DNA from 2 places in the Rossellomorea sp. GQ25 genome. Region 2 is predicted to be linked to the other one. Evidence: predicted binding sites of a transcription regulator. Region 2 holds the regulator's gene; the other holds the start of a gene.

Region 1 (12,076 bases), on a different contig from region 2:
TTGAATTCGTTCTGCACTTGTGGCGGTGTCTTGAACATATTGAGCAATCATACGGTTATCACCATGAAGGGTTTCAATGGTAGCGCTGATTTCCTCAAGTCCTGCAGAGGTTTGTTGAATGACAGCTGCAAGCTCTTTTGTCGATAGCTCAGCTTCTTCGGTTTGGCCTCTTACTTCTGATGCCGTAGAGGTTAACGTCTTGAACTCGTTTGATAGTGAAGCAAGCTTTTGACGCAGTGTCGTGAAATAATCTGTTACCTCACCGGTTGCTCCGACATTTTCATCCAGCTTTTCTGAGCTGAGGTTCATGATTTCGACTGCAGAAGAGTTCACTGAGTTAACGGAAGCTAGATTGTCGTTAATACGGGTGGCTGTGTTTCGTGTTATCTCTGCCAGCTTCCGAATTTCATCGGCTACAATACTGAATCCCCGCCCGGCTTCTCCTGCTCTCGCCGCTTCAATGGACGCATTTAAAGCGAGCAAATTGGTTTGATTCGTAATGTCTTGAATGCTTCCAATGAACGTATTCGTTTCTTCAATTTTGCTTGTTAATTCGCTGAACGTTTGACGAAGGCCTTCAATGATATTCTTCAACTCAATCATGTTTTCCTGCAAGTAAGTGACACGCTCACTGCCTGAAACAGCAATGGAATTCGCTTGAGTAGAATGAACAGTGAGATTGTTTGAAAGCTTGGAAACCTCCTCCATTTTACTCATCGTCGTTTCGGAAACGGCAGCAATGTTGTTAATCTGATCACTTTGCGTGACACTTCCTGCAGATATTTCATTCACGGCCGTTCTCATTTCATCATGAGAGACGAGGTGAGTTTGAATCTGCTCGTTTACTTGATGAATGCTTGTAGAGATGGTTGATAATTCTTTTTGTAGAAAGTTTCGTTGTTCTTCTTTTTTCATGCTTTCGCTTTCTGTCATTTTGATAAATTCCTGAAGCTGCTTGAATTGATTGCGGTTCAAGTGAATCACCACTCCAAGGACCGTCCCCAATAGTACATAAACAAGCAAAGCCGGAATAAATAATTTCGTGAAAATCGGGTCGTTTGCAGGCGCAAGAGTTCCATTTAAGATGAACAAGGCAAGTCCGGACCCATAACCGATTCCAAAGATCACTGGATTAAAATGAATCGCACTGATAACGGCCAAAAATAATAAGATTACTAATTCGTTAGGATTAGATCCTTCTAAAAATAGCCAGATTCCGATGATGATGTAAACAGTAGGAATGCTGAAATAAACAAAGGAATGTGGCTTTTTCAACGTTAATTGCAACACAATGAAGTATGCCGCCAGAAAGATAATCTGAGAAGCGAAAACCGTTACGGTAATGATTCCTGACTCATTTATGATGGAATACGTCAGGGCTGCGACCAGGCTGATGGAATATGTGATCAGGAGCAGCAGATTTTTCCTTTTACTATCGATTTCTTTCAATTGCTTTGGGGTCATGACGGTTCTCTCCTTTAATATAAATACCTATATATTACATATATCGACATGAACAGGTTGTGCTTCATAACGTTTTACGGTAATTAATGAGAAAATTTCGAACGCTTTTGCCTCTCAATAATTAGAAGTTCCATCCGATATTAGTAGTAGACTACGATGAGTAAGGTGGAGCGATCGATGGATAAGACGTCTTTGATAGGAGTCATTTTAGGAGTGATAGCGGTTGGAGTGGGGATGGTTTTCAAAGGAGTAAGCCCTGTTGCTTTGCTTAACCCTGCAGCCATTTTGATTATTTTACTTGGAACAGTGGCAGCAGTGACCATTGCCTTTCCAACCCATGAAATTAAAAAAGTACCGAAGCTATTCGGCATACTGTTTAAAGAACAAAAATTGCAGGACCCGAAACAAACGATTCAATTTTTCTCCCAATTAGCAGATCTTGCCCGAAAAGAAGGACTTCTTGCACTCGAAGCCAAAACCCATGAAATCGAGGATCCTTTTTTGAGGGACGGACTTTCATTAGCGGTGGATGGACAAAGTGCCGATTATATAAGGGATGTGCTGCATGAAGAAATTGATGCGATGGAAGAGAGACATAGTGCAGGAGCGCTCATCTTTACTCAAGCGGGGACCTATGCACCGACCCTCGGAGTACTTGGAGCAGTGATTGGGCTTATTGCGGCTCTCAGTCACATGGACAATACGGATGAACTAGGCTATGCCATATCAGCGGCCTTCGTTGCTACGCTTCTCGGTATTTTCACTGGGTACGTTCTTTGGCACCCATTTGCCAACAAGCTGAAGCGCAAGTCAAAACGTGAAGTGCAGATGAAAATGATGATGGTAGAAGGGATTCTATCGATCATCGAGGGAGAATCGCCACGAGTGATTGAACAGAAGCTGGCATCCTATTTACCGGCAAGTGAACGATTATTGTTGTTAAAGGGGGATGAGGATGAGGCGGCGTAAGAAGAAACATGACGACGAGCATATGGATGAGTCCTGGCTGATACCTTACGCGGATTTGCTAACTCTGTTACTGGCTCTGTTTATCGTCCTTTATGCGTCAAGTTCGGTGGACGCTCAAAAATTCAGGGAACTTTCCCAGGTGTTTAGTGAAATCTTCACGGGAGGAACGGGAATGATGGAATATCCCAGTCCCGTAGCTCCTCAGAAGTCGAGCGATCAGGAAAGCAAACAGGCAGCCTCTTCTGGGGATGATGAGGAAAAAGAGAAGGAAATAACGATAGAAGACCTGGAAAAGCAAGCTTTCCTTAAGGATCAGGAAGAGTTAAGAGGAATTCAGGAAAAAATCAATCAGTATATCAAAACGAATAATTTAGAAGCTCAATTTGTCACGAAGCTTACCGATGAAGGATTGCTTCTCACGATCCGGGACAATGTATTATTCGATTCAGGATCAGCCATAGTCCAAGGGAGTGACCTGAGTGTTGCCGGGGAATTATCTGCACTACTCGAAATGAATCCGCCACGGAACATAATCATTAGCGGTCACACGGACAACGTCCCGATCAGTAATGCTGAATATGACTCCAACTGGGAGCTCAGCGTCATGCGTGCGGTCAATTTCATGAAAATTATTTTGAACAATCCAAAGCTTGAACCTCAGTGGTTCAGTGCAAAAGGATTCGGAGAATTTGAACCGATTGCCGACAACACTACACCAGAAGGTCGGGGACAAAATCGCCGGGTGGAAGTGTTGATTCTGCCCAGGGTACCAGAATAAGAAACAGGATCTGCAGTCAGAAGTTGGCTGCAGATTTTTCGTTGGGCAGAAGTTGCCGTATTTCCAGGGAAATGAACGGGTTTTGTCGAATGGTCTTTGATGGGTGATGCTATGGATGGGGGAAACTGGAGTGAGGAGGGCAATCGGCGGAATTTGTCGTATTCCGGAGAACGGTCAAAATAATGAAAGATTGGTTGATAAATGACAATACGATTGATAAATCTCAGATACGGTTGATAAATCCCAAAACACCCGATATCCCAAAGTGTTACACAAACCCCGTCCCAAAACCCATTCAAATAGGCTTTCACCAAATAAATTATCCTCATCCATCCTCATTTTCAAACAGAATGTTTCACACCACCCAATTTAGGGAAAAGTTTGAAAAAGCATTTAGAAGTAGTGGCTAATTTTTCAGGAACAGGGGTCTCAAATATGAGAAAGAAAGGTATTATACATACTTTTGCACGATCATTTACGTCTGCCCCATCCAACAATTCCAAACCTTAGCCACTGCCTCTACTAAAAGGAGGAGCACGATTGGATACGTTTTTTGACATCATAGGTAAAGTTTCGGCATGGTTATGGGGGCCTCCGTTAATCATTGTCCTGGGTGCAACGGGTTTGTACTTAACATTTTTATTGAAATTTATACAGTTTCGCTATCCTCTCTACATATTTAAGCAAACGATAGGGAGCGTCTTTAAGAAGCCAAAAGGCGAAGGAACGGTGACGCCGTTGCAGGCCTTGACGTCGGCTCTATCGTCCACCATCGGGGCAGCGAATATTGTCGGTGTACCGGCAGCGATCATGTTTGGTGGACCAGGGGCAATCTTCTGGATGTGGGTGATTGCCTTAATTGGAATGGCCCTTAAGTTTTCCGAGAGTGTACTTGCGGTTCGCTATCGTGAGAAGAACGAGAAGGGAGAATATGTTGGTGGTCCCATGTACTACATGACGAAAGGATTAAATATGAAATGGCTCGGTGTATGGTTTGCTTTTGCCCTTATGATCGAGCTGATTCCGAGTGTGATGGTGCAAGGGAATGCTGTGGCATCAACGGTAGAAGAAACATTTAATGTAGATGGACTTATCACGGGCATTGTCGTTGCCCTCATCGTTGTATTAATCGTATTTGGTGGCATAAAGCGTATTGGTAAAGTGACGGAAATCTTTGTACCGTTCATGGCTCTGATCTATGTAGGAAGCGCATTGGTCATTCTATTTATGAATATTGATGCAGTGCCGGAATTCTTCAGTCTGATTCTGTCGAACGCATTTCAACCCATGTCTGCAATGGGTGGGTTCGCAGGGGTAGCAGTGGCTGAGACGATCCGTTGGGGATTTGCTCGTGGGTTATATTCCAATGAGGCCGGACTAGGAACGGCACCGATTGCCCATGCGGCGGCACAAACCGACCATCCCGTTCGACAGGGACTTTGGGCGATTGTTGGAATCGTGATTGATACCATCATTGTATGTACAGCAACGGCGTTCGTCGTGTTATCTTCAGGGGTCTGGACTGCTGAGAATGCATTGGATGATCCTTCAGCACTAACAACAGAGGCATTCACAAGTTATTTCGGGGAATTTGGTGGAATCCTCGTTACGATTTCATTGATTTTCTTCGTTCTATCGACGATTATCGTCATCGTCTTTTACGGAGCAAAGCAAGCAGAATTCCTATTCGGGTGGAAAGCGGCCCAAGGAATCAAGATTGTATATACGGTGGCGATTGTGCTTGGTTCAGTTGGAGCAGCAAAAGTCATTTGGCAATTCCTTGACTTGGCACTCGCAGCGATCTTAATTCCGAATATCATTGCGGTTCTTCTCTTAAGTAAAGAAGTGAAGAGACTTACACATGAATTCTTTACGTCAGATGAGTATTACTTGAAAGACACTGGCAAGGTAAAAGAAAAGAAAATATCATAGTCCAAAAGGCTTGTTTTCTCGAGAGGGGAAGCAGGTCTTTTTTTTATTGAATTTTGGCTGCACTGCGTATTTCAGCCAGCTTTTCATCTGTGGATGATTATGGAATTAGTGATAATCATTTTCAATTAGTTATTGACACTGCTTGAAATCTTATTGTAATATAGGGTTGTATTAAATGATAATGATTTTCAGTATCAATCATATTCAGTAAATATTAATGAAAGTTTTGGGGATAGTCATGAAACAACGTTACCTTTTTATTGCGCTCATCTTGCTATCACTCCTGTCTTTATTTGTGGGAGTGAGCCATATTACACCTATGGATTTACTTCAATTTCAATCCGAAGAGACACAGATTTTTCTCATTAGTCGATTTCCCCGATTACTGGCGATCTTACTTGCTGGTGCGGGAATGAGCATTGCAGGGTTGATTATGCAAAGCTTGAGTCGAAATAAGTTCGTATCCCCTACCACAGTGGGGACCATTGATGCTGCCCGGCTGGGAATTCTTGTTTCTATGATTGTGTTTGTGAACGCCTCTTTACTTGAGAAGATGGTGGTTGCTTTTGCATTTGCGTTAGCCGGCACGCTGCTTTTTATGCAAATACTCGATCGGATCAAGTTCAAGGATGCTGTCTTTATTCCCCTCGTCGGGTTGATGCTTGGGAATGTGTTATCTTCGGTGACGACGTTTTTTGCCTACAAGGCAAATGTGATTCAAAATATGGCGGCATGGCTTCAGGGTGATTTTTCATTAATCATGAAAGGTCGATATGAACTTTTGTACATAAGCATTCCCATTATGATCATGGCTTACCTTTATGCGAATCGATTTACTGTCGCCGGGATGGGGGAGGACTTCTCCAAGAACCTTGGTATTTCTTATCGCAGAATAGTGAATATCGGTCTCGTTCTGGTTGCGCTCATTACGGTGACAGTCGTATTGACCGTCGGGATGATTCCATTTCTGGGGTTAATCATACCCAATATCGTTTCCATCTTTAAGGGAGATCACTTACAGAAGACATTGCCTCATACGGCCTTACTTGGAGCGATATTCCTTCTTATATGTGATATTTTAGGCAGGGTTATCATCTACCCGTATGAAATTTCGATTAGTTTAATGGTTGGGGTCATCGGCAGTGCCATCTTCTTATACTTGCTGGTAAGGAGGAAGGCATATGCGTAATCGGTGGAAAATGCTTATTTTACTAGTCGTTGCCCTGTTGCTTTGTGGGATATATTTATTTTACGAGCTAAATGGAAGCTATGATTATGCGCTGCCTCGACGGGGAATGAAGGTGCTTGCCATGGTCATTACGGGAGTCGCAATCGCTTATTCAACGGTCGTGTTTCAAACGATCACACATAATCGCATCTTAACACCAAGTATTATGGGGCTTGATTCTCTTTATCTCCTTCTTCAAACCGTGATTATTTTCTTCCTGGGATCGGATCACATTCTTGTCATAAACAAGAATATTAACTTTTTGATATCGGTTACAGCCATGATTGTATTTGCTCTTATCCTGTATCAATTATTATTCCGTCATAGTAATCAACCAATCTATTTTTTATTGTTAATCGGAATCATCGTTGGTACATTCTTTGGAAGCATCACCACATTCCTGCAAGTGTTGATTGATCCCAATGAATTTTTAATGGTTCAAGATAAGATGTTTGCGAGTTTCAATAACATTAATGCTGATCTGGTTTGGCTTGCCCTTATCGTTGTCACCATCGTGATGATGATTGGCTGGAGATGGATTCATTACTTGGATGTCATGTCATTGGGAAGGGAGATGTCCATTAATCTTGGCGTCCCTTACGATCGAATGGTGCGGCAAATGCTTGTGATCTCATCCGTACTCATAGCCGTTTCAACCGCTCTGGTCGGCCCTATCACCTTTTTCGGTTTGATCGTGGCGAATTTAGCTTATCAATTCTTTCGTACCTACAAACATAGCATTTTCATTACCGGGGCGGGCTTGATGAGTGTCATTGCCCTCGTTGGCGGACAGTGGGGGGTAGAACGGATCTTCACGTTTTCCACGACTCTAAGTGTGATTGTGAACTTCATCGGAGGAATGTACTTTATATATCTTTTGTTAAAGGAGAGTAAAGCCAAATGATACACATTCGAGGGCTGTCCAAGTCTTACGGGAAAAAGCTGGTGGTTGAGGATGTGACCGTCACGATTCAGCCTGGTCAAATCACTTCGTTCATTGGACCGAATGGTGCCGGGAAGTCGACCCTTTTATCAATGGTAAGCCGTCTGCTCGATTCAGATAGTGGTGAAATCATACTCGATCAGGCCGATCTTAAGAAAATGAATTCAGATGATCTTGCCAAAAGAGTAGCGATTCTAAAGCAATCGAACTTTCTTAACGTCCGTTTGACGGTGAGAGAACTGGTATCCTTTGGACGATTTCCTTATTCGAAAGGCCGATTAAAGGAAGAAGATGAGAGGGCAGTTAACCAGGCGCTTGACTATATGAATCTGGTGGACTTAGAGGGGAATTACCTAGAAGAATTATCCGGGGGGCAAAGACAGCGTGCTTTCATTGCCATGGTCATCGCCCAAGATACCGATTATATTCTTCTGGATGAACCCCTGAATAACCTGGACATGAAGCACTCCGTCCAGATCATGAAAATCCTGCGCAGATTAGTGGATGACCTGGGAAAGACGGTCGTCATCGTCCTGCATGACATCAATTTTGCCTCAGTTTATTCAGACCGAATCGTGGCGATGAAAAACGGAAAGGTCATAAGAGAAGGTTCAACAGATACCATCATACAAACCCAAACATTAAAGGAAATCTATGATATGGATATTCCTGTACAACAGATGAATGACAATCGGATTTGTGTTTATTTTAATTCATAAAAAAGAGGGGAAAAGAAAATGAAAAAATGGTCATTTATAATAATATTGCTTACTGTCTTACTAGTATTGGCAGCGTGCGGTTCTAAGGAAGAATCAACGACAGAAACGAAGAATTCAGGTGGAAATGAAGAATCGAAAGAAATCACAGTAAAGCATGAACTTGGCGAAACGAAGGTTAAGCAAAATCCTGAAAAGGTCGTCGTGTTTGATTTTGGTGTCCTTGATACGTTAGATGAGCTTGAAGTGGAAGTAGCGGGTGTACCGCAAGCAACGATCCCGCCATACCTTGAAAAGTACAGCAGTTCTGACTATACGAACGTAGGAAGTTTGAAAGAGGCGGATTTTGAAGCGATCAGCTCGATGAAACCGGATGTGATTTTCATCTCTGCCCGCCAATCGGAAATGTATGAAGAATTCACGAAGATCGCTCCGACCGTGTATGTTCAAACGGATTACACAAATTACATGGAATCGTTCACAAACAACATGGAAACTATTGCAGAAATCTTTGATAAAGAAGATGAAATGAAGAAGGAATTAGAGGCTGTTCAAGCTCAAGTCGACGGCATTAAAGAGAAGACCGGAAGCCTTGATAGTAAAGCGTTGATCTTGATGGGGAATGAAGGAGAAGTAAGTGCATACGGACCGGGATCACGTTTCGGAATTCTCCACGATGTGTTTGGATTTAAACCTTCTGATGAAAACATAGAAGAATCCACTCATGGGCAAAATGTGACGTTTGAATATGTATTGGAACAAAATCCTGATGTTCTGTTTGTGATCGACCGTGATGCTGCCTTTGATGCAAACGCAAGCGTCAAAGATTCAATTGAAAACGAACTTGTACAAAAAACGAACGCCTACAAAAATGAAAAAATCGTTTATCTGAATGGCGGCCCATGGTACCTTTCAGGAGGCGGACTTCAATCGATGAAGCAAATGGTTGAAGATGCGAAGGCAGGTTTATAATATGTTTTATCAAATAAAGAGATTGGTAGTGAAAGAAGGAACATCATCAAAAGTGGTTGAAAGGTTTTCTGGTGAGGGATTAATTGACAGGCAGCCAGGGTTTATCGACTTAAAGGTCCTCGTTAAAAAAGTCCGCCGTGGCGACGAAGAAGTCCTTGTCATGATTCAATGGGAATCGGAAGCCGATTGGAAAAATTGGGAGAAGAGCCCTGAGCATATTGCAGGTCATAAAGCGAGTGCAGGCAAACCTAAACCCGACCATATTCTTGAGTCCGGTCAGGATGTGTATGAGGTAAAAGCAAATAAATAAAGGTTCTTTTCTAAAGATTGTTGTTTTGAAAGAGGTTTAGTATAAGGGAATATATACTAGTAAGTTGATTCTCGCTGCAGGTGCGAGACTCCTGCGGGAATAGCGGGACAGGTGAGACCCCACAGGAGTAGAGCGACGAGGATGCTCACCGCCCGCCCCGCGGAAAGCGAGCATCCTGTAGCGGAAATCAACCATTACTCGCTTAGCAACAATGGTACGAATACACCCTAAATAAGAGAAAAAAGTGTCCCGCCATATTAGACGGGACACTTTTTCTTTTATTTACTATCTTGTCTAAATTCAAACAAAAGTTTAGAATATTAACAAAAGTTACTTTTCTTTATAGGGGTGGGAGCTTGTGAACGAAAAAGAAAAGCTTTTGTTGACGTATATTGAGGAAAATCCATTTATGACTCAACAGGAATTGTCCGAGCGAAGTGGGATGTCACGATCAGCGGTAGCGGGGCATATTTCGAATCTGGTGAAGCAGGGGAAAATCGTGGGGCGTGCGTATGTTCTTCCAAAGAAAAACGGGATCACGTGCATAGGGGGAGCCAATATCGACCGGAAGCTTCAGTTGGACGGGAAATTGATTGCAGAAACCTCTAATCCTGCGAAAACAGAGCAATCCAGTGGTGGCGTGGCACGCAATATAGCCGAGAACTTAGGACGGTTAGGAAAACAGGCTAATTTGATAACGGTGGTAGGAGAAGATACGGAAGGAAGCAGGCTTTTATCTCAAACGAAATCGTTTGCCGATGTATCTGCATCCCAACGACTTCTAAATGAAAGCACCGGGGCTTACTCCGCCATACTGGACGAAGAAGGGGAAATGCTGTTTGCCTTGGCTGATATGAACATTTATGAAAGCGTTGACATTGGTTTTGTTGATAAGAGATGGGGGTTGATTTCTTCATCGGAAATGGTGCTGCTCGACACGAATTTTCCAGAGGATGTGCTTAAATACATCATCCGCAGGTGTCAAACGGAAGGAGTGCCTCTTACGATCATCCCGGTTTCTGAACCGAAAGTGTTGAAGCTGCCTACATCATTGGAAGGGGTATCCTGGTTCATATGTAACAAAGGGGAAGCGGAAACGTATGTAGGAATGACGATTGAGACAGAGGATGACTATTTTAAAGCGGCCAAAGCCATCACTAAAAGAGGGGCGGAAAGGGTCGTGATTACCCGGGGAGATCAGGGGTTAATCTACTACACTACTTATAAAGAGGCGAGAGCGGTTTTACCTCCCAAGGTTGAAGTCGCTGACGTGACCGGTGCAGGAGACGCCCTTGTCGCGGGAATATTATTTGGATATTTAAAAGGATCCGATACAGACGGAGCTTGCCGGATTGGAGTGATCTGCTCGTCCATTACGCTGCAATCCAAATTTACGGTGGCACCTACACTGAACAAGACCAATCTTCAACAAGAGTTTAGTCATTACTATTGAGAAGGGGGAAATGTACATGAATATCAACTCATATATTGAATACTCGCAGGAAGTATCAGAAGCCAGAAAGACAGGAAAGGCGATTGTGGCATTGGAATCAACGATTATTTCTCACGGAATGCCTTATCCACAAAATGTGAAAACCGCCCGTGATGTAGAGGATATCATTCGTTCAAAGGGGGCAGTTCCCGCAACGATTGCCATTTTGAACGGGAAAATCAAGATTGGATTGTCCCATGAAGAGCTTGAATATTTAGGGCAGGCAACAGACGTAATCAAGGCAAGTCGCCGCGACATTCCTTATATCCTTGCTTCTAAAAAGGACGGAGCGACTACCGTTGCTGCTACCATGATCTGCGCCGAGCTTGCTGATATTTCGGTTTTCGTGACAGGAGGCATTGGCGGTGTTCACAGAAATGCAGAGGTGACGATGGATGTTTCGGCGGACCTTGAAGAGCTTGCCGTGACGAATGTGGCCGTTGTCTGCGCAGGGGCAAAATCCATTCTGGATATAGGGTTGACAATGGAATACCTTGAAACAAAAGGAGTGCCTGTTTTAGGATACGGAACAGGGTCCTTACCTGCCTTTTACACACGAAGTAGTCCTTTTTCAGTGAACTATAAAGTAGAGACCCCCGAAGAGACGGCTGATATTTTAAAAGCGAAATGGGATATTGGACTAAAGGGGGGCGTGGTGGTCGCTAACCCGATCCCTGCCCAGGATGCACTGGATGAAAACGAGATGAATAGTATCATAGAAAGAGCGTTAAACGAAGCGGAAGAACAAGGGATTGCCGGAAAGGAAGCAACGCCATTCCTACTGGGGAAAGTAAAGGAATTAACAGACGGAAAGAGCCTTACAGCGAATATCGCCCTCGTGAAGAATAATGCTCATGTAGGAGCGGAAATTGCGGTTCATTACAGCAGGCTAGCTAAGGTAGAAAGCTTCTAATCTATGTAAAAATAGTGAAACCTGGGCAGATTTTCAAGTCCAGGTTTTTTTATATGAAATATATTGGCCATTTATATGTAAGAAGAGGTAGGGTAAAATGGTGGTAAATAAAGTTACAAAAAAGGAAGGTAATATGGCTGATATGCAACCCTATCATGCATTTAGTGTTTATTCGATTCCAGTCCCGGCTGCAATAATAGATGTGAAAGGCAAATCATTTATAGAAGAGAATGAAGAATGGAAAGGATTGACCTTGCAAGAAGATAATCTACTTCAAAAAATTTTAGAAGAAAAGAGTTGTTCGATTCGCTTAAATCATTATACCTACATAGTTAAGCGAAAACAGATAGATGAGCAAA
Region 2 (12,076 bases):
CAGGGCCTGACGTCCAGGACTTATATGTGGAGAAACGAAATGAAGAAGATCCGACTCTATTCCTTTATGATGATAAGTGGGAAAAGGCAACAATCATAAAGGAGCCTATTAAAGTGAAGGATGGTGAGACTATCCCTTATGAAGTAACCATTACCAGACATGGTCCGGTGATTTCAGAATTTGCTCATCAAAATGAGAGTGAAAAAGTTCTATCAATGAGATGGACAGCTCTTGATCCAAGTCTTGAACTTCTTGCAATCGTTAACATTAATAAGGCAAAGGATTGGGATGAATTTGAAGAAGCCTTAAAGGACTTTCACGTTCCTACGCAAAATTTCGTTTTTGCCTCAGCGGATGGGACGATTGCGTATAAGGCAAATGGGAAAATTCCCATTAGGAAAAAAGGGGACGGACTTCTACCTGTTCCCGGGTGGGATCCTGATTATGAATGGGAAGGGTTTATACCATTCGAAGAGCTTCCAAAAGTCATCAATCCTGAATCGGGCTTCATGGCAACAGCAAATAATAAAGTGGTTTCCGATGACTATCCATATCACATTAGTCATCATTGGGCTCAGCCATATCGGTACATGAGAATATCGGAGTATTTAGAAGGGGAAAATGATCTCACTCTTTCCGATATGAAAGACCTTCAAATGGATCAGATGAATTTACATGCACGAGAAATGGTTCCTATTCTTATTGAAGATATGGAGAGCGGCTCATTAACAGCTAAAGAAAAAGAAGCGGTTGAGTTGTTGAAGTCCTGGAACTATAAAGATGATAAAAAATTAGCTGCGCCCCTCGTTTTTCATCAATGGATGAACGAAATTTCCACTGGGCTATTTAAGAGAGAAATTCCAAAAGATATGATGAAATTATTTGAAGGCCGTCAAAGTGTCGTGGATGAACTCATTAGAAAAGCTCATAACGGAGAGGAGTCTCAGTGGTTTGTAGATAGGGGAGGATACAAGACTTTTCTAACAGCTTCACTTACCCAATCATTAGACGAGCTAGAAGAAGCTTATGGTTCTTCAATGGACGAGTGGGAGTGGGGATTGTATCATAGAGTATACTTTGAACACCCTTTATCGGGAGCTTCCTCCGTATTGAAATGGTTCTTAAATGACAGGGATCCCGAGCCGGTGGGAGGAAGTAGAGTGACGGTTGGAGCTGCGAGTTACAATGAGAGTGGAATCGTCAATCATGGTGCTTCATGGAGATTTGTTATTGATTCAGAGAACATGAACAATGGTTATCATATTGTAAGTCCAGGTCAAGCGGGGCATTATAAAAGTAAATGGTATCAAAATCAAATGGACGCATGGAAAAATGGGGACTATCATCAAACATCCATTTCAAACCCAGATGGGGATAGGTTAATTTTAAAAGCGAATTAAAGTCTATAGCAGCTGGTCATCCAAGGTTAAAATACATTTCCTACATGGAAAAGTTATGAACATGTATAAACAGTCTGGAGACCCTCTTCAGGAGTTTATTGTATGAGAGTTTAATATCGATGAGTTTTATCCCTTATAGAAATGGGTACATTCACTTCAAAGAAGAAGGGAGGAAACAGCTTCTAATCTTGAATAATCATAAAAGAATTGGGTATACTAGCAAGATGTGATTTAACAACATCTATCATTATGGTACGATAATATGTAAAGAAACATTTACATAGAAAGCAGTGAACGTATGACAAGAATTGAAAAAGAGAAAGTGATCGTACTAATTGGTCCGACTGCTGTAGGGAAAACCAATACAAGTATAAAACTTGCCAAGAGGTTTAATGGGGAAATCATAAGTGGTGACTCCATGCAGATCTATAAAAAAATGGATATCGGTACCGCGAAAATCATGCCTGAAGAGATGGAAGGAGTCCCACATCATCTGCTTGATATTAAAGATGCCGGGGAATCCTTTTCTGTAGCAGACTTTCAACAACTTGTCCGAAAGAAAATTTCAGAGATTCACTCACGTGGGAAAGTCCCTCTTATAGTAGGGGGGACAGGACTTTATATTCAGTCGGTATTATACGATTATCATTTCACTGAAACTCCAGGTGATGAACACTATCGTGAAGAATTAGAAGCAAGTCTTGAGAAAAATGGTTCCGAGTGGCTTCATGATCGGTTAGTATCTGTGGATCCCGTTTCAGCAGGGAATATTCACCGGAATAATACCCGTCGTGTCATTCGTGCCTTGGAGATCTATCATTGTACTGGAAAGACAATGTCTGAGTATCAAGAAGAGCAATCCCAGGAGGTGCAGTACGAAGTGGCATTAATTGGTTTAACCATGGATCGGGAAAAGCTTTATGAAAGAATAAACCTTCGCGTTGATTTGATGATGAGACAAGGTTTATTAGAAGAAGTAAAAGAGTTATACAATGAAGGAATAAGAAATGTTCAGTCTGTTCAAGCCATTGGGTACAAAGAACTTTACGATTATTTTGATGGTACAGTCAGCTTGGAACGGGCAATAGAAAGTCTAAAGCAAAATTCAAGAAGGTATGCAAAGCGCCAACTTACATGGTTCAGAAATAAAATGGACGTTGCCTGGTTCGATATGACAAATGAGAGTCAGCACGCCAAAAATATTGAGGATATTTCAGAATTTATTGCAGGAAAGCTACAATTAAAGTCGAATAAGTAATGTAGAGATAGAAGAGGAGGACTAACCATGAAACAATCCATTAATATCCAAGATCAATTCCTTAATCAATTGAGAAAAGAGAGTTCATTATGTACGGTATTTTTATTAAATGGATTCCAAATCCGTGGACAAGTGAAAGGTTTTGATAACTTTACAGTGCTGTTTGAATGCGAAGGAAAACAGCAGCTTGTATATAAGCATGCCATTTCAACATTCGCTCCACAGCGTAATGTCCAAATAAATTTTGAAGAACAAAGCAATTAATATGAAAACACTGCGAAGGCTGCCTCTAGAGGCAGCTTTTTTTGTAGTCATTATCCGTATGCTTGATCAAACAGGACATGAATCTGATTAATGATTGCAAGAATTAATTAATGAAACGAAAAGTAATTGAATAGGATGATAAGAGGGGCTTTTTTATATGTCCCTCACTTATAAGATCCCAAACTAGTTTTCAACAGTTATGAATATGATTAATCGTTATGAAAAATAAACGAAGCAAAACACTCCGTATTTCTTTTTATTTCTCGGGAAAGCGCAGGAATAGACAGAATTCTTCTAATTACTCGAGAAAACCAGGTGAAATATAGGCGTTTGTCACCCTAAAATCTTCAGGAGCGTATACTGTCTTAAGAATGGTGAGGTGAATCCATTGGATCAACCAATGAGAATGAAAAATAATGGTCAAATCAGCATTGTATTGAATTCTCAAAAACGGAGTTCAGTAAAAGATACGTTGAGGCATGATTCCGTTCCTCAGTCGCTCCCTCAAGAGCATGTCGCATTAAAAGAAATAGAAGAAGAACTCGGATCTCTAGTCGGAATGGAAGAAATGAAGAAAATGGTGAAAGAAATCTATGCTTGGATATATGTTAATAAGAAACGGGAAACAATGGGGTTGAAAGCGGGAAAACAAGCCCTTCATATGATGTTCAAAGGAAATCCCGGTACAGGAAAGACTTCCGTAGCAAGGATTATCGGAAAACTGTTCTTGAAAATGAATGTACTTTCTAAAGGACATTTAATTGAAGCAGAGAGAGCTGATTTGGTTGGTGAATATATTGGTCACACAGCTCAGAAAACAAGAGACCTTGTCAAAAAAGCCTTAGGAGGAATTTTGTTTATCGATGAAGCGTATTCACTAGGCAGAGGAGGAGAGAAGGATTTCGGAAAAGAAGCCATTGATACACTTGTCAAACATATGGAAGATAAGCAGCATGAATTCATCTTGATCCTGGCAGGATACTCGAGGGAAATGGATCACTTTCTTACATTGAATCCCGGCCTCCAATCACGATTTCCTCTCGTATTTCACTTTCCTGATTATTCAGTTGATCAGCTGATGGAAATCGGCAGAAGGATGTTAGAAGAAAAGGAATATTTATTAAGTCATGATGCAGAAAGAAAGATTCGGGAACATCTTCACTCAGCAAAAAACACATTATCTCCTATGGCATTTTCAAATGGCAGGTATGTACGAAATGTATTAGAGAAGTCAATTCGTGCTCAGGCCATGCGGCTGCTAATGGAAAATTGCTATGATCGACATGATTTATTAACAATCCGCAGTAATGATTTAGTGTTTAACAAAGGGTCATCTGAATGACTATACTTAGTAATTAGTAAACATTTAGTAAAATTAAAATCTATGAAAAAATGCATTCATAAGTGATTGCATTTTTTCATTATCCATGTGCTCGTAAGCTCCTATTCGGTAACCTCCATTTATATAAATAGGATAGAACACGTAATGCTGTTGTAATCACGAATAAAGAGTAGAGTTCAACGGCTGAATGGACAATTCCGAGCCCGATTGCTGCCCCACACAGGACTGCCCACACAGCATAAATTTCTGAACGAAGCACCAATGGTTTACGACCGGCAAGGAGATCACGAATAATTCCACCCCCGCTCCCTGTCAGCACAGCGGCTACAATAATAGCACTTATTGGATGATTCATTTCAGAAGCATACAGTGCCCCTTGGATAGCAAAAGCTGAAAGACCTATGGCATCAAAGAAATTTCCCCATTTTCTCCAGTGTTTAAGGAGATTATTAGGGAAAAGAAAGACAGCTGTTATGGAAAGGAGGGCAATCTGAAACAACATGCCTTGCTCCCATAGAGCGGAAACAGGGACGCCAATCAGTAAATTCCGAATAGCTCCTCCACCGAATGCTGTGACAATTCCTAATATATAAACACCGAGGATATCGTATTCCTCTTCCATGGCAATAATAGCTCCTGAAATAGCAAAAGCAATGGTACCTATAATACTCAATACTTCCCACGTCATACGCATTCCTCCTAACCCTATTACAATATGCTACATGCCATTATGTAGATTCTTGAATGAGTGTGATTTCGTTAATTCAAACATACTGATTTTAACACGTTTGCACTTAATTGCAACCATTTTCACTGCTTTTCACATAGAGTTTACGAGTCGGATTTGTTATGATGAAGATGATAATGAAATGTACAGAAAGAGGGATGTTTATTGAAGAATGAAATGAAGGAAAAAGTCATTCTGGTTGGGTGTCAACTCGAAGAAGATGACTTGCGTTTTCAATATAGTTTAGCGGAGCTTGAAGAGCTGACTCAAACGGCTCAAGGTCAAGTTGTGGCTGCTCTCACTCAAAAAAGGGACCGCGTTCATCCTGGTACATATATCGGGAAAGGAAAAGTAGAAGAGTTGGTCCTGTTGGAAGAACAATTTGAACCGGATATCATCATATTTAATGATGAACTTTCTCCGAGTCAAATACGAAACTTATCCAAAGATTTACATGCAAGGGTGATCGATCGAACTCAACTGATCCTGGATATCTTCGCACAACGCGCCCGTTCAAGAGAAGGAAAATTACAAGTAGAGCTTGCACAACTTCAATACTTACTTCCAAGATTAATCGGGCAGGGAGCATCTCTCTCCAGATTGGGGGGAGGGATTGGAACAAGAGGACCTGGTGAGACAAAACTCGAAAGTGATCGTCGTCACATTCATGGCAGAATTGATGATATAAAGAAACAATTACAAACCATAGTCGAGCATAGAGAAAGGTATCGTGAACGAAGAAAGCGTAACAAAGCCTTTCAAATTGCGATGGTAGGTTATACAAACGCCGGGAAATCGACTTTGTTTAATCGAATTTCATTAGCAGATTCTTATGAAGAGAATCAACTCTTCGCAACATTGGACCCGATGACAAGAAAAATGCCTTTGCCCAGTGGTTACTCAACATTACTTACGGATACTGTCGGATTTATTCAGGATCTCCCTACTACATTAGTAGCGGCATTTCGTTCTACCCTGGAAGAGGTGAAGGAAGCGGATCTGCTTCTCCATGTAGTGGATAGTTCAAATCCTGATCACAGTCAGCATGAAAAGACTGTTCAGTCATTATTGGAAGACTTAGGCATGAACGGACTTCCTCAGTTAACGGTATATAACAAGCGTGATGTGGTGGACCCTGACTTTGTTCCGGGTAGTGAATGGGATCGTATCATGATCAGTGCCTTGAACGAAGAGGATCGAGGTCAGCTTTTATTAAAAATAGAAGAAATCGTGAAAAAATATATGACATCTTATCATGTGTTCATCCCAGCTAGTGAAGGGAAGCTCCTTTCACAATTAAAAAATGATACGATCCTAAGAAAATTAGAATTTATAGAAGAAAGCCAGGTTTACGAATTGACGGGCTATCACTTAGAAGATCATCCAATCGCAGGCAGTATCAAGAAATTTCAAAGGTAGAAGGGAAACAAAAACCTCATGTTTGAACAATTAGTGCACGGAAACACTCTAAAACCATTGGTAACAAAAGTTGAAGCAAGCATTAAAGATATACACAACCAAATTGAAGAACGAGCTGAAAATAACCAGTTCAATGTGCTTAGATCTTTTCAAAAGCACCGTGTAAGCGATTCTCATTTCATACCTTCAACTGGATATGGGTATGACGATGCAGGAAGAGACACATTAGAAAGTATTTATGCCGATGTATTCGGAGGAGAAGCAGGACTAGTGCGACCTCAGATTATTTCAGGTACTCATGCGATCTCCATCGCCTTATTCGGTGTACTTAGACCTGGGGACGAACTAGTGTACATAACGGGAAAGCCATATGATACGCTAGAAGAAATTGTTGGGATTCGCGGGGAAGGAACCGGTTCACTGAAAGACTTTCAAATTGGCTATCAAAGTGTAGATTTACTTGAGTCTGGAAAGGTCGATTTTGAAGGGGTGGCAAGGACGATTTCTTCCAAAACAAAAATGGTGGGGATTCAGCGGTCGAAAGGATATGCCAACCGACCTTCCTTTACTATAGAAGAAATCAAAGAAATGATTGATTTTGTAAAAGAGATCAACCCTGAAATGGTCGTCTTTGTAGACAACTGCTACGGAGAATTTGTAGAAGAGAGTGAGCCTTGTCACGTCGGAGCAGACTTAATGGCCGGCTCCCTTATTAAAAATCCTGGGGGAGGCCTTGCTAAAACCGGGGGTTATATCGTAGGAAAGAAAGAATACGTAGATGCATGTTCATATCGAATGACCTCCCCTGGAATAGGGGCAGAGGCGGGTGCATCTCTTTATAGCTTGCAAGAAATGTATCAAGGCTTCTTTTTGGCACCCCATGTGGTGGCACAATCATTAAAGGGTGCTGTCTTCACATCGGCTCTCTTAACGGAACTTGGCATGAATACAAATCCAAGTCCTCATGCAAAGCGAACAGATTTAATCCAGTCTGTTCAGTTCGATGACAGAGATAAGATGGTCGCATTTTGTCAGGCAATCCAGTTTGCATCACCTGTAAATTCTCATTTTACTCCATATCCAAACTATATGCCTGGTTATGAGGATGATGTCATTATGGCGGCAGGAACATTCATTCAAGGTTCAAGCATTGAATTATCTGCAGATGGACCGATAAGACCACCTTATGTGGGATACGTTCAGGGGGGATTAACTTACGCGCACGTGAAAATTGCCGTTTGCTCAGCAGTTGATAATTTGATTGAAAAAGGTTTAATCACTGTGATAAAAGGATAATAAAATTGTAATTGGATAGTCTAGAATCGACTATCCTTTCCTTTTGAATTCTTATGTAAGAAATTCTAACATATGATTGACAGAACTCCTCACATTACATATAATAAGGTCAAGAAGGAAAACAAAAGGAGGAATCAAGATGAGCGGAAGTGAAATTCGTCGAACGATGGCATTATTCCCAATCAGTATTGTCATGCAGCTCACGGACCTAACAGCTCGTCAGATTCGATACTATGAAGAGCACCAACTGATCAGCCCTGCACGTACTGAGGGGAATCGTAGGCTCTTTTCCTTGAATGACATTGATAAGTTATTGGAAGTAAAGGATCTGTTAGATCAAGGCATCAACATGGCAGGGATTAAGAAGATATTTGCTGTATCCAGTCATAATGAAAGTAAGGTAGTATCTGACGTAAGTAATGAAAAGGAAGAAAAAGCACGACAAGATTTATCCGATGACGAGCTGCGTAAATTACTTCGAAATGAAATGATGCATTCTGGTCGATTTACTAAAGCATCTTTGCGTCAAGGTGACATGTCTCGCTTTTTTCATTAAATAAAACCTTTAATAAACTTGAGGAGGAAATACGTAAATGGCAAAGTATACTCGAGAAGATGTTTTAAGATTAGCGAACGAAGAAGGTGTCAAGTTCATCCGACTGCAATTCACTGACATTCTGGGGACGATTAAGAACGTAGAAATCCCTCTAAGTCAACTTGAGAAGGCATTAGATAACAAGATGATGTTTGACGGATCTTCAATTGAAGGATTTGTTCGTATTGAAGAATCAGATATGTACCTATTCCCTGATTTAGATACTTGGTTAGTATTCCCATGGACAGCTGAAAAAGGAAAAGTAGCCCGACTAATCTGTGATATCTACAATCCAGATGGCACTCCATTCGAAGGAGATCCGCGTAACAACTTAAAGCGCATCTTAAGCCAAATGGAAGAGCTAGGGTTTACTGACTTCAATCTTGGACCTGAGCCAGAATTCTTCCTCTTTAAATTAGACGTAAATGGTGAGCCGACATTAGAATTAAATGATAACGGTGGCTATTTCGATTTAGCTCCTACAGATTTAGGTGAGAACTGCCGTCGTGATATCGCATTAGAACTAGAAGAAATGGGCTTTGAAATCGAAGCATCTCACCACGAAGTGGCTCCTGGTCAACATGAGATCGACTTTAAATATGCAAGTGCATTAAGAGCATGTGATGATATCCAAACATTTAAACTAGTGGTTAAAACGATTGCACGTAAGCATGGATTACACGCAACATTCATGCCGAAGCCTCTATTTGGTGTAAATGGATCAGGAATGCACTGTAACATGTCCCTATTCAAAAATGGGGAAAACTCTTTCTTCGATGAAAAGGGAGATTTGCAATTAAGCGATACAGCTCGTCAATTCCTTGCTGGCATCATTAAACATGCAACTGACTTTACAGCGATCACGAACCCGACTGTAAACTCATACAAGCGTTTAGTACCTGGATATGAAGCACCTTGTTATGTTGCATGGTCTGCTCGTAACCGCAGCCCATTAATCCGTATCCCTGCTTCTCGTGGATTAAGCACACGTGTTGAAGTCCGAAGTGTTGATCCGGCGGCTAACCCATACCTGGCGATGGCTGTATTACTGGCAGCTGGATTAGATGGAATCAAAAGTAACCTTCCAGCTCCTAAGCCAATCGACCGTAATATTTATGTTATGGACAAAAAAGAGCGTGAAGAAGCGGGAATCGTAGATCTTCCAGCAACATTACACGCTGCATTAGAAAATCTTAAAACAAATGAAGTAATTGTAAAATCTCTTGGAGAACACATTTTCGAACATTTCGTAGAAGCGAAAGAGATCGAATGGGATATGTTCCGTACACAAGTACACCCATGGGAGCGCGAGCAATACATTCAAATGTATTAATCCTTAATAATTGCTATTAATTAAAAGCAGTGAGTGGTAGCGTTTTCGCTACCACTCACTGCTTTTTTAGAGACTTAAAAAGTATAGATTAAATTAAGCCGCTATTATGCATAGCGGCTTAAACGTATTAATGTACTTGGCGATAAACTCCGACAACTTTTCCTAAAATGGATACATTACGTAAAATGATCGGATCCATTGTTGAGTTCTCTGGCTGTAATCGTACATAATCTTTTTCTTTAAAAAAACGTTTTACAGTTGCTTCATCTTCCTCTGTCATCGCTACAACGATGTCTCCATTATTCGCTGTTTGCTGCTGACGCACGATGACAAAATCCCCATCTAAAATCCCGGCTTCTATCATACTATCACCCATGATTTCCAGCATAAAGACCTGTTCATCTGAAGGTGCCATACGCTCTGGCAAGGGGAAGAATTCTTCTACATTCTCTACGGCTGTAATAGGTTGACCGGCTGTCACCTTACCGATTAATGGAACATTCACAACTCGTTGGCGTGGAATCGTATCCTCTTCAAGATTTAAGATTTCGATGGCTCTTGGTTTAGTGGGATCTCTACGAATAAGTCCTTTACTCTCTAACCTGGCCAGATGTCCGTGTACGGTGGAACTAGAAGCAAGACCAACGGCTTCACCAATTTCCCGTACGGAAGGTGGATACCCTTTTTCTCTTACTGCAATTTTAATATATTCTAGTATGTCTTGCTGTCTTTTAGACAATTTTGTCATGTTCACGCACCTCTATTATAGATCTTATGTTCCCATTATAGCATGTCTTTCCAGTCGATACAAACATAAGTTCGAATTTTTGTTGACACCAAACGAATGTTCGTATTACAATGAGTGTAACGAAAAACAGAACAAACATTCGCATGGAGGTTTATTTATGTTAACACATATTTGGAATCGTTTCTCTTACATTATTATTTTATTTGTCTTAGCACTTTTATCAGCAGTGTATTTTCTCATAGTCACGGCAAGTCAACCATCTTACCAAAGCATCACTGTTCGGGATGGAGACACTCTTTGGACTATTGCCAAACAGTATAATGAAGAATATTCTATGACAGTGGAAGAATTTATCGCCTGGGTAGGAGAGGAAAACAATCTTACATCATTCTCCATTAAACCCGGTGAATCACTTGTTTTACCTATAGAAAAACCAACATTATCTACACATTCAGATTATGAAGTGGTAATGAACGAAGAATAGAGGGATAGAAGATGGAGGCAGTAATTTACTGCAGAGTCAGTACAAAGAAAGACACACAGGAAACATCCTTGGAACGCCAAGAAGAGGAATTAGTGAAATTGGCACAAGACCACCAATACGAAGTGGCTGCTATTATAAAAGATCAAGCAAGCGGTTTTGAATTAGATCGTCCTGGTGTTCTTGAACTTCTTGATTTGATTAAAGATGAGTCGATTGCGGCTGTTCTCATCCAGGATGAAACAAGAATTGGCAGAGGGAATGCCAAAATTGCTCTTATTCACTGTTTATTAAAAGAAGAAGTCAAGATTATCAGTCAAACTCATAGTGGGGAGCTTCACTTATCTGAATCTGATTCTATGGTGATTAATATCGTAAGCATGGTTGAGGAATATCAAAGAAAACTCCATAATTTGAAAATCAGACGAGGGATGAAAAGGGCAGTGGAAAATGGTTTTCAACCTCATAAAAATCTAAAAAATAAGGGGAATATAGATGGAAGAGAGCGGATCGAAGTACCGGTTGAGGAAATTGTCCGGTTAAGGAAGAACGAATTGACTTTTGCTGAAATTGCAGCCACATTAAGAGGCTTCGGGTATGATGTCTCCAAAGCTACGGTACATAGGCGTTTTAAAGAATATATGAATTCAGTGGAAAATGCGTAACTCTTGTTTTATCTCCTTGAATCTAGTAACATGACGATAGTATTACGTACAATTTTTAGTTGTGTTTTAGAATTTGCTGACAAATGCAATAAAGGAGTTTTTATAGATGCTTTCAAAAACGAAAATGAATCGAATCAATGAGCTTGCCAAGAAGTCTAAAAGTAGCGGACTAACCGAACGAGAAGCAAAAGAGCAGTCCAAGTTGAGAAAAGAATACCTGGAAACGTTTCGTCAATCGATGAAAGGGACCATTGAAAATACAAGAATCTTTGATCCGGAAGGTAATGAAGTGACGCCTAAGAAGATTCAGGATATCCAGACCAAAAAGAAAATGCATTAAATTAATGAACTGCCAGGTCCATTTAAATTGGACCTGGCAGTTTTTTTTCATTTTCATCCCTTATGAAATCACAAGGGTTTTTATTTTCAACGGTCATAAAGTCATGTTATCATTCAAGATAGTTGTATAAACTAACAAAGAAGATTAATATTAATAAGGTACATTAAAAGGAAGGATGTCTGACATATGTTTGATAACACAGATCAAT

The links. The regulator LexA, encoded in region 2, represses DNA repair genes until DNA is damaged. The targets are predictions, from matches to a motif close to CGAACATATGTTCG.
Region 1: AC6CIB_RS09690 (carbohydrate kinase) is a predicted target of LexA. The motif match lies at 9,614-9,627, and genes of this name have one in related genera.

The regions. Positions count from the first base shown of each region.
Region 1 covers NZ_JCAXEQ010000002.1:781,737-793,812, reverse strand. The annotation lists gene AC6CIB_RS09735 (methyl-accepting chemotaxis protein) at 1-1,464, opposite strand, end outside; gene motA (flagellar motor stator protein MotA) at 1,642-2,433, shown strand; gene motB (flagellar motor protein MotB) at 2,420-3,211, shown strand; gene AC6CIB_RS09720 (alanine/glycine:cation symporter family protein) at 3,752-5,143, shown strand; gene AC6CIB_RS09715 (ABC transporter permease) at 5,382-6,332, shown strand; gene AC6CIB_RS09710 (iron chelate uptake ABC transporter family permease subunit) at 6,325-7,275, shown strand; gene AC6CIB_RS09705 (iron ABC transporter ATP-binding protein) at 7,272-8,033, shown strand; gene AC6CIB_RS09700 (siderophore ABC transporter substrate-binding protein) at 8,052-9,002, shown strand; gene AC6CIB_RS09695 (antibiotic biosynthesis monooxygenase family protein) at 9,004-9,312, shown strand; gene AC6CIB_RS09690 (carbohydrate kinase) at 9,671-10,765, shown strand; gene AC6CIB_RS09685 (pseudouridine-5'-phosphate glycosidase) at 10,782-11,717, shown strand; gene AC6CIB_RS09680 (PAS domain-containing protein) at 11,815-12,076, shown strand, end outside.
Region 2 covers NZ_JCAXEQ010000001.1:884,252-896,327, reverse strand. The annotation lists gene AC6CIB_RS04900 (penicillin acylase family protein) at 1-1,400, shown strand, start outside; gene miaA (tRNA (adenosine(37)-N6)-dimethylallyltransferase MiaA) at 1,699-2,658, shown strand; gene hfq (RNA chaperone Hfq) at 2,686-2,922, shown strand; gene spoVK (stage V sporulation protein K) at 3,311-4,264, shown strand; gene AC6CIB_RS04880 (trimeric intracellular cation channel family protein) at 4,344-4,952, opposite strand; gene hflX (GTPase HflX) at 5,169-6,410, shown strand; gene AC6CIB_RS04870 (methionine gamma-lyase family protein) at 6,429-7,706, shown strand; gene AC6CIB_RS04865 (MerR family transcriptional regulator) at 7,846-8,262, shown strand; gene glnA (type I glutamate--ammonia ligase) at 8,300-9,634, shown strand; gene lexA (transcriptional repressor LexA) at 9,762-10,382, opposite strand; gene yneA (cell division suppressor protein YneA) at 10,540-10,866, shown strand; gene AC6CIB_RS04845 (YneB family resolvase-like protein) at 10,878-11,528, shown strand; gene AC6CIB_RS04840 (DUF896 domain-containing protein) at 11,635-11,868, shown strand; gene tkt (transketolase) at 12,055-12,076, shown strand, end outside.